2 regions of the Clostridium senegalense genome follow, and region 1 is predicted to be linked to the other one. Evidence: riboswitches for the same ligand, from Rfam matches in the RefSeq annotation. Region 1 holds a riboswitch; the other holds the start of a gene.

Region 1 (4,458 bases):
TACTTTGAACAAATGGTATTTTTTTAGTTCTAATCATATGAACTACAAGGGTTTGAGATAATAATCCTTCAATGAACCATCCTGATTGGAATAAAGATTGCATTTCTGGAGCATTAGCTTTAAATACAAACCACATAACAAGGAATGTAGTTATATCAAATATAGAACTTATTGGTCCTATAAATATCATAAATCTTCCAATATCATCTGCATTCCACTTTTTAGGCTTTCTTAAATATTCTTTATCCATAGTATCCCATGGAATGGATATTTGAGAGATATCATAAAATAGATTTTGTAGTAAAAGATGTATAGGAAGCATAGGTAAAAATGGTAAGAACGCACTTGCAACCAATACACTAAATACATTACCTAAGTTTGAGCTTGCAGTCATTTTTATATATTTTATGATGTTACCAAATATTTTTCTACCCTCAATAACACCTTCTTCTAGAACCATCAAGCTTTTTTCAAGTAAGATTATATCCGCAGATTCTTTTGCAATATCTACAGCAGTATCAACAGAAATACCAACATCTGATTGACGAAGAGCAGCAGCATCATTAATACCATCACCCATATAACCTACAGTATGACCTTTATCTTGAAGTATCTTAATTATTCTTGATTTTTGAAGTGGAGAAAGCTTAGCAAAAACGTTAGTAGTATCTACTAGAGAAGATAATTTTTCATCGCTCATATCATCCAGTTCTGTTCCAAGAACAACGTTACTAACCTCTAAACCAACTTCTGAACATATTTTTTTAGTTACTGAATCATTATCACCTGTTAATATTTTTACTGCTACACCGTTATTGTGTAGTGCTTTTATTGCAGCGGCTGCAGAGTCTTTTGGTGGATCTAAAAATCCTATATATCCCATTAGAACCATATCATTTTCGTCTTTTACACTGAAATTATTTTCATCTGGAATATTATTTTTTTGTGCAACTGCAATAACTCTCATACCATCATTATTTAGTTTTTCTACCATGTTAAGAACTTTGGTTTTAATTTTATCAGTAAGTTCTACAACATTTCCTTTGTATTCTGCATAAGAGCAACTTTCAAGCATTTCCTCAACAGCACCCTTTGTTATAAGTTGTCTTTTTCCTTCATGATTTTTTAATACTACAGACATTCTTCTTCTAGAAAAATCAAAGGGAATTTCATCTACTTTTATATAATCTTTTTCAAGCTTATCAAAACCATTGGTTACTCCATGTTCTAAAATTGCAACATCCATTAAGTTACGTAAACCGGTTTGATAAAAACTGTTTAGATAGCCATGTCTTAAAACTCTTAAATCTTCTTCACCGTGAATATTTAAGTGTCTTTCAACAACTATTTTATCGCAAGTTAAAGTACCTGTTTTATCAGTACATAATACGTCCATTGCACCGAAGTTTTGTATTGCATCAAGTTTTTTAACTACAGTTTTATGCTTTGCCATTACAACGGCACCTTTTGCAAGGTTTGTTGTTACAATCATTGGTAACATCTCAGGAGTAAGACCTACAGCAATTGATATTGCAAAAATTAGCGCTTCTAACCAGTCGCCTTTTGTAATTCCATTTATTAAAAACACTACAGGAACCATTATAAGCATAAACTTTATAAGTAGTGCGCTTACACTGTTTACTCCTTTTTCAAAACTAGTTTGAGTTTTAGTGCCAACTAAAGTTAATGCCATTGAGCCTAAATAAGTGTTGTTTCCAGTAGCTATAACCACAGCTGTAGCACTTCCACTTATTATATTAGTACCTAATAAACATATATTATCAAGATCTGTTACAGTTAAATCTTTAGTGTCATTTTTTAATGTTGAGTATTTTTCTACTGGCTCTGATTCACCAGTTAAGGAAGATTGGCTAATAAATAAATCCTTACTACTTATTATTCTTACATCAGCAGGTATCATATCTCCAGCGGCAAGATATACTATATCTCCCGGTACAATGTCTGCCATGTTTATTTCTTTAACCCCAGATTCTTTTCTACATATAGCAGCAGTTGTTTTAACTAATGCTTTTAACTGCTGTGCAGCTTTTCCTGATTTAAATTCTTGAAAAAATTGTAAAAGACCACTTAGTGTTACCATTATTGTTATAACAGCTACAGTTGTAAAATTTTTCTCTGCTGGAGAGACTAATATAACATCTGTGATTAAGGACACTATAGCAAGTGCTATTAAAACTAAAATAAAAGGATTGATAAAGGCTTTAAGTAATTGAATATACCATGGTGATGGCTTTTCATGGGCAAGTTCATTTAGTCCGTACATTTCAGCTCTTTTTTCTACCTCTTCTTTGGATAGTCCATTAACTTCTGTATTCAACTCTTTATAAACTTTATCTAAATCCATTTTACTAAAATTAAAAAGTTTATTTGTAGAATAATTTGCTTTGTTTTGAGTGTTCACTTTTCTTTTTTTTATCATAATTCACACCTCCGAATTCTTAAAAAAGACAATAAATAACTAAAGGTTAATAAGTGCATTTTTTAAAAACCCTAATTTATTATTTCTATATATAGTTTTAGTATTTTTTTGTTTATAATACTTGTGAATTGATATTAGTAAAGAAACAGTGAAGATGGTATAGATATGATTCTATTAATTGCATTTATTTTAAACGTGAATTTTTATAAGATGGAGTCACATTACAATCAGTTTAAAAGACTGGATGTGACTAAATAATATATTAAATTTTTGTCATAAATATGCGTATCTTCACCGTCTAAACTACTACCGTCTACTTCCATTCTTTTTCACCTCCAATATTTTTAAAATAACGTAAAAAAACTTCGTCAACTTGAACGTGACGAAGGCATATAACAATACATTCTCGTTCAAGTTTTGGCTCTGCAAGGCGATGAAGTTGCGTTAAGTTAAGCCTTCTTTGTTCGGCAAAACCTGCTAACCAGTTCAGAATGTTTCCATCCTTTTACGGCAGCAACCCGTATCCTTGTAGTAACCTCCCCTACCGAGGCGATATTCATTTACATGAAAAGTATAGCTATGTTTGTTGAATATGTCAATTGAATTTTTTTTAAACAAATTAATAAAAATGATTATATGAATAAATTATATTGGACTATGTAAATGTTTTAATTATAGTGAAACACACAAAGAATAAGCTCGAATAAAGTCGAAATTTGTTCAAGAAAATTTAAAAAATAAATTAAAAAATATTTTAAAAAATTGATTTTAAATTTTATTCATAACTTTTAACTAACTATAGTTGTATTTAGTATTTTAAACTGACAATAAAAAGGAAGCACGTATTTAATGCTTCCATTTTATTATTATACTTGGCATTCATATAAAAACATTTCAGCGTTATTATCTTTTGCTATTTTTTTAGAAAAAGAAGAATACACCTTTATTTCACTAAAGCCTATTTTATATAAAATCTCTTCCAATTCTCCTAATTCATATAATCTTATTTGAAAATCCATTGATTCAGCTTTAATAATTTTTTCCTTATCTCTTAATTCATAAATACTAGGAGAATAGAGAATTTTATTTGTTGGGTTATAAATATTTTTAGTTTTTAACACCAAATCAAGTCCATTTTTTGTTTTGACTTTTTCAATAGTTTTATATTCATCTTCATTTTGACCTTTATTGGCTACTGTATCAACAGCAAATACAAATTTGCCACCTTTTTTCAATAATGTATATATCTTTTGTAGAATAGATTTGCATATATTCATATCAGTGAATAAAGATACGGAACCAGATGATATAAAAATATAATCAAACTGTTCTTTCGGATTATAACTTTCAAGGGATACATTAGTCACTTGAGCTTCTGGTAATTTTTCAGTGAGTTTACTTAACATTTCTTTAGATAGGTCAAGTCCTTTAATATTAAATCCACTTTCATAAAAGGGTATTAAAAATCTTCCACTACCACATAAAGGTTCAAAAATTTTCATTTTTGATGTTGCATATGAAAGATAAAAAGCCAGTTCATCTTCTGGAGCTTTTTCGTGTAAAATTTCATACATTTCTGTACATAAGTTACCATAATAATTTATCATAAATTTTCCTCCTAAACTTTTTTTAAGTATAACAATTTTAAAGTGAGAAAACTGTTCCGATATTGCTAAGTTACTATAGTCTACCTTCTATATAAAAATGGCTAAATTAAAAGATTATATTAATTTGTGTAAATGTTATAATTATATAGGGAAACAAGCGAGAATTTAAATTTATACATCAAATTTTTGTTATCAGTTAAGAAAAAATAACAACAACTGTTAACTATTCACTCTTAACTTTTAACTAAAATAATCTGTTAGTTATCTATAAAATATTAATTTAAGTTTTCTTATTTGATAAATATGAAAAATTTATAAAGAGAATAGGGGTAATTTATGAGTAGTGAAAAAATTCTTATAGTAGATGATGATAAAGAAATATTAGATTTAATTGGCTTTTATTTAAATAAT
Region 2 (4,458 bases), on a different contig from region 1:
ATGGAAAAACTATGGGATAGCTCTTGTTTTGTCGATGATAATACTTTAACTGTAAATGTGAATAGGTTAAGAGGTAAACTTAAAGAACTGGGGTTAGAAAATTTTATTGAAACAAAACGTGGCATAGGATATATAATCAGTTAAATGAACTTTTTAAAATTTATTAAAGACAATAAAACCTTTTTTATATTTGACACCAGTTTTTTAGTATTTTTATATTTAATTATTATTTGTTCTCCTATTACAGGAGATATCTTTAACATATTCTCATACATATTCATAATTAATATTTTATTTTCTTCTCTATACTTGTTGTATTTATATAATAAAAGAAAAAAATTTTTACTATTACTATATTCATCTTTAGAAAATAAAAATTTCAATGAATTATCTAAACTAAATAAAACTTATGAAGAGAGTTTATATTTTAATTTATTTAAATCTCAAAATATGATATATGAAGATACTTTGAAAACTTTTATAGATGGATATACTGAAAATGAGGAGTTAATAACATTATGGATTCATGATATAAAAATCCCTATCTCTATAATTAAACTAATTATAGATGAAAATATGGATTTGAGCTTTGAACCAACTCTTAAAGACATTGATTTTCAAGTTAAGAACATAGATGATTCTTTAAATAAATTACTTTATTTAACTAGATTAGATGATTTTGATAAAGATTTTATAATATCAAATGTTAATGTTAAAAAAATAATAGAAAAAGTTATAAGTAAACATGCTAAGTATTTTATATCAAAGAAGCTTAAATTGAAACTTATTAATTTAGATTATTACATATTAACTGATGAAAAATGGCTATTTTTTGTAATTGATCAATTAATAAGTAACTCTATAAAGTATGTTAATTACAATGGATGTATCTTAATAAGATGCCATATAGAAAATAATAATCTTATTCTTACAATATATGATAATGGCATAGGTATTAAACAAGAAGACCTTTCAAGGGTTTTTAATAAAGGCTTTACAGGAAATAATGGAAGAGTTAATACTAAATCCACTGGTCTTGGACTTTATCTAGTAAAATCTTTATGTGATAAAGTAGGCTATACTATTTTTATTAAATCTAAAATTAATTGTTACACCGCTGTGTCAATTGGTTTTCCTAATTTTTCTGATAAAGAAATATAAAAGAAAAGAAGCTCAAAATAATTAAAGAGCTTCTTTTCTCTTATATTAAATATTGTATAAATACTGTTGCTAATCCTAAGAAAAAGAAAAATCCTAAAACATCAGTAGCTGTTGTTACAAAAACTGCTGATGCTAGTGCTGGATCTATTTTTAATTTTTTAAGTGTCAATGGAACTAAAAATCCTGCTGTGGTAGCTACTGTCATATTTAAAATCATAGCCAGTCCAATAACCAATCCAAATACAGGTTTTCCAGACCAAACTCCACCTATTATAGAAATACATATCCCAACTGAAAGTCCATTAGTTAAACCTACACCTATTTCTTTAAAGAAAATCTTTTTAGCATTTTCAAAATTTAATTCCCCTAGGGCTAATCCTCTAACAACTATCGTTAATGTCTGCGTTCCTGCATTTCCACCCATGCCTGCAACTATTGGCATAAATGTAGCTAATATAACAACTTTACTTATAGTTCCTTCAAACATACTTACTGTTGCTGAAGCTAACATCGCAGTAAGTAAATTAACAAATAACCATGGAAGTCTACTTCTTACAGATTCAAAAAGTGTTCCATTAACTTTTTCACTTTCACCAACTCCACCTAAACGATGTATATCCTCAGTTGTTTCATCTCTTAAAACATCTATTATATCATCAACGGTTACAATACCTAGCATCTGCTCTTCATCATTTATAACAGGCATTGTTAAAAACCCATATTTTTCAAACCTATGCGCAACTTCTTCCTGGTCCATGTCATGATGGACACTTATAACGTTGCTATTTAAAACATCAATAATTAATGTATCAAAAGGACTTACAACTATTTCTCTTAATGATACAACACCCTTTAACTTTTCATCTTCATCTACAACATACAGATAATATGCACTTTCTGCATTTGGAGCAACTTTTTGAAGATATTTTAATGTTTCTTTCACAGTCATATTTTCTTTAATTGAAATATATTCTGTTGCCATTATACCACCAGCTGTATCTGGCGCATAAGTAAGCAATTGTTTAACATCTTCAGCTTCTTCAACTGGCATGTTATCTAAAATTCTCTTAGATTCAATTTCATCTAAGCTACCTAATAAGTCTGCGATTTCATCAGATGACATTTCTTTTAATATATTTTTTTGCTTTTTCTCAGAAAAATTCACCAAAAGTGCATATTTTTCTTCATCATCTTCTTCGTCTATAACTTCTGCGATTAGCCATTCTGGTATTCTATGAAGTATTTTAATTACATCTACAGCCTCTATTTCATGTAGTACATCTAATATGTCTGCTGGATGTATATCCTCTATTATTTCATCTATTCCCTTTTGTGAACCGTAAAGTAATAACCTTTTTAATTCTTCCCTGTCCATTTCAAGTTTCATCAAACTCCTCCTTTAAATTAAGAGAAGCCTTGGAATAAAAAGTGTATAAATGAATTCAAGGCTACTCTTATATATTTACTTGTAAAATTGCACCTACTATAAGGGTCGCTGTCCATTTATATCACCTCCCAAATTTATAAAAAACTATTAAATATCATTAAAAACAATAAAAAAAGACCTTCCAGCTCCTTGCTAAAAAATCTAGTATCTTTTAGTTGTAGAGCTTTAGCACTATAAAGCTTAGACTTATCGTCAGCTACATTAAAAATTACCTTTGCGATAATTCCTGTTAACCCATTGGAATCTCTCGATTTTTCTGGGCAGTAGCATGTGTCTTTATAGGAGCCTCACCTAACAATTCAATTTTTCTTCCACATATAATATTATTCCTTTAAATAATACATGTCAAATCAAATTTTATATTTTTAAATCAACATATAAATTCTTCATAGCATTATTTCTCTAAATTTATAATAAAATTTTCATTGATAAATTAAATCAAAAACATAACTAAATAGCAAAAAAGGATATTCAAAATAAATTTTGAATATCCTTTTTAAATAATTAATTATTTTTCTTTAACAAAAGTTCCTTCTTTCATTATTACATCCATTTTATCAACAGATATATTTTTTATATCTTCTAATGGATTTCCATCTATTACAAGAAGATCAGCAAATTTTCCCTCTTCTAATGTTCCTGTTACTTTATCTATTCTAAGCATTTCAGCTCCATTTTTAGTAGCAGCCATTATTGTCTCCATTGGTGTTAAACCTGCCTTATTTAATGCATACATTTCAGTGATTGCATATTTACCATATGGAGTTAAACTACTACAAAAAGAATCTGAACCTACTGTAATTCTAATACCTTTTTTATTTGCATTCTGAAGATTATCTATTATACGATTCAATTCTTTTTCTGCAATTGTTGCACCTGGATATTTATCATGTATTGGTCTATATGGTGGTTCATATACTGTAAACCACTCAAAGAAGAATTGAAGAGTTGGACAGAAAGTAATATCTTTTTCTTTCATTATCTCAAGGCATTCCTCATTTAATTCTTGTCCATGTATAATTGCAGAAACTCCTGCTTTACAAGAATTTAATGCTCCTTCATATCCTTCTGCATGTGACCAAACTGGTAATCCTACCATTTTACATTCATCAACAACTGCTTGTATTTCTTCCATACAATAGTGTGAATCTGCTTTAGCATCTAATCTCCATATGCCACCACCTGTTGACCATATTTTAATTGCATCTGGATTTTCACGTAATCTTTTTCTTATAGCTTTGCGAAGTTCCCAAGGTCCATCGATACGTTCTGCCCAAGGATGAGAATCGTTGTTGTAATCTAATGGTAATCTATGTGAATCACCATGTCCTGCTGTTCTACAAAATCCTAATCCTGTAGTTACAACACGTGGTCCTGGTATTATGCCTTCCTCTATCATATTACGAATATGTATTCCCGAACGTGAAATTTCTCCTACAGATGTTAATCCATGTTCTAATGCTTCACGTGCTTGAGCAACTGCTACTATTGTTTTTTGTATAGGTGGTTCAAGTACCCAGTCACTATCATTATCAGTTAAGTTTCCACTAAAGTGAAGATGACTATCTATTAATCCTGGCATAATAGTCTTGCCATTTATCTGTATTTTTTCATAATCATCCTCAATCGTTTTCATTGCTCCTGCATAAACGATTTTCTTGTCTTCAACAAGTACTAGTGAATTTTCTATTGAATCTTTTCCTGTTCCATCTATTAGCAATCCGCCAACAAATGCAATTTTACTCATAAAAATTCCCCCTAAATTGTATAGGTTTATTTCTTGATGTTTCAAATTCATTAATATTAAAATTGTTTAAACCTATGCAAATTTCTAAAATTTTATTAAGCAT

Evidence for each region. Region 1 has a riboswitch for magnesium ahead of mgtA (magnesium-translocating P-type ATPase). Riboswitches for the same ligand answer to the same signal wherever they lie in the genome.
Region 2: another riboswitch for magnesium. It lies ahead of mgtE (magnesium transporter); the one in region 1 lies ahead of mgtA (magnesium-translocating P-type ATPase).

What each region holds. Positions count from the first base shown of each region.
Region 1 is NZ_JAHLNC010000003.1:180,155-184,612, reverse strand. Features, by position in the region: gene mgtA (magnesium-translocating P-type ATPase) at 1-2,440, opposite strand, end outside; M-box (ykoK) riboswitch at 2,836-2,996, opposite strand; gene KQI36_RS08130 (class I SAM-dependent methyltransferase) at 3,307-4,047, opposite strand; gene KQI36_RS08125 (response regulator transcription factor) at 4,384-4,458, shown strand, end outside.
Region 2 is NZ_JAHLNC010000002.1:411,489-415,946, forward strand. Features, by position in the region: gene KQI36_RS07055 (response regulator transcription factor) at 1-144, shown strand, start outside; gene KQI36_RS07060 (ATP-binding protein) at 469-1,161, shown strand; gene mgtE (magnesium transporter) at 1,202-2,548, opposite strand; M-box (ykoK) riboswitch at 2,752-2,914, opposite strand; gene KQI36_RS07070 (metal-dependent hydrolase family protein) at 3,117-4,355, opposite strand.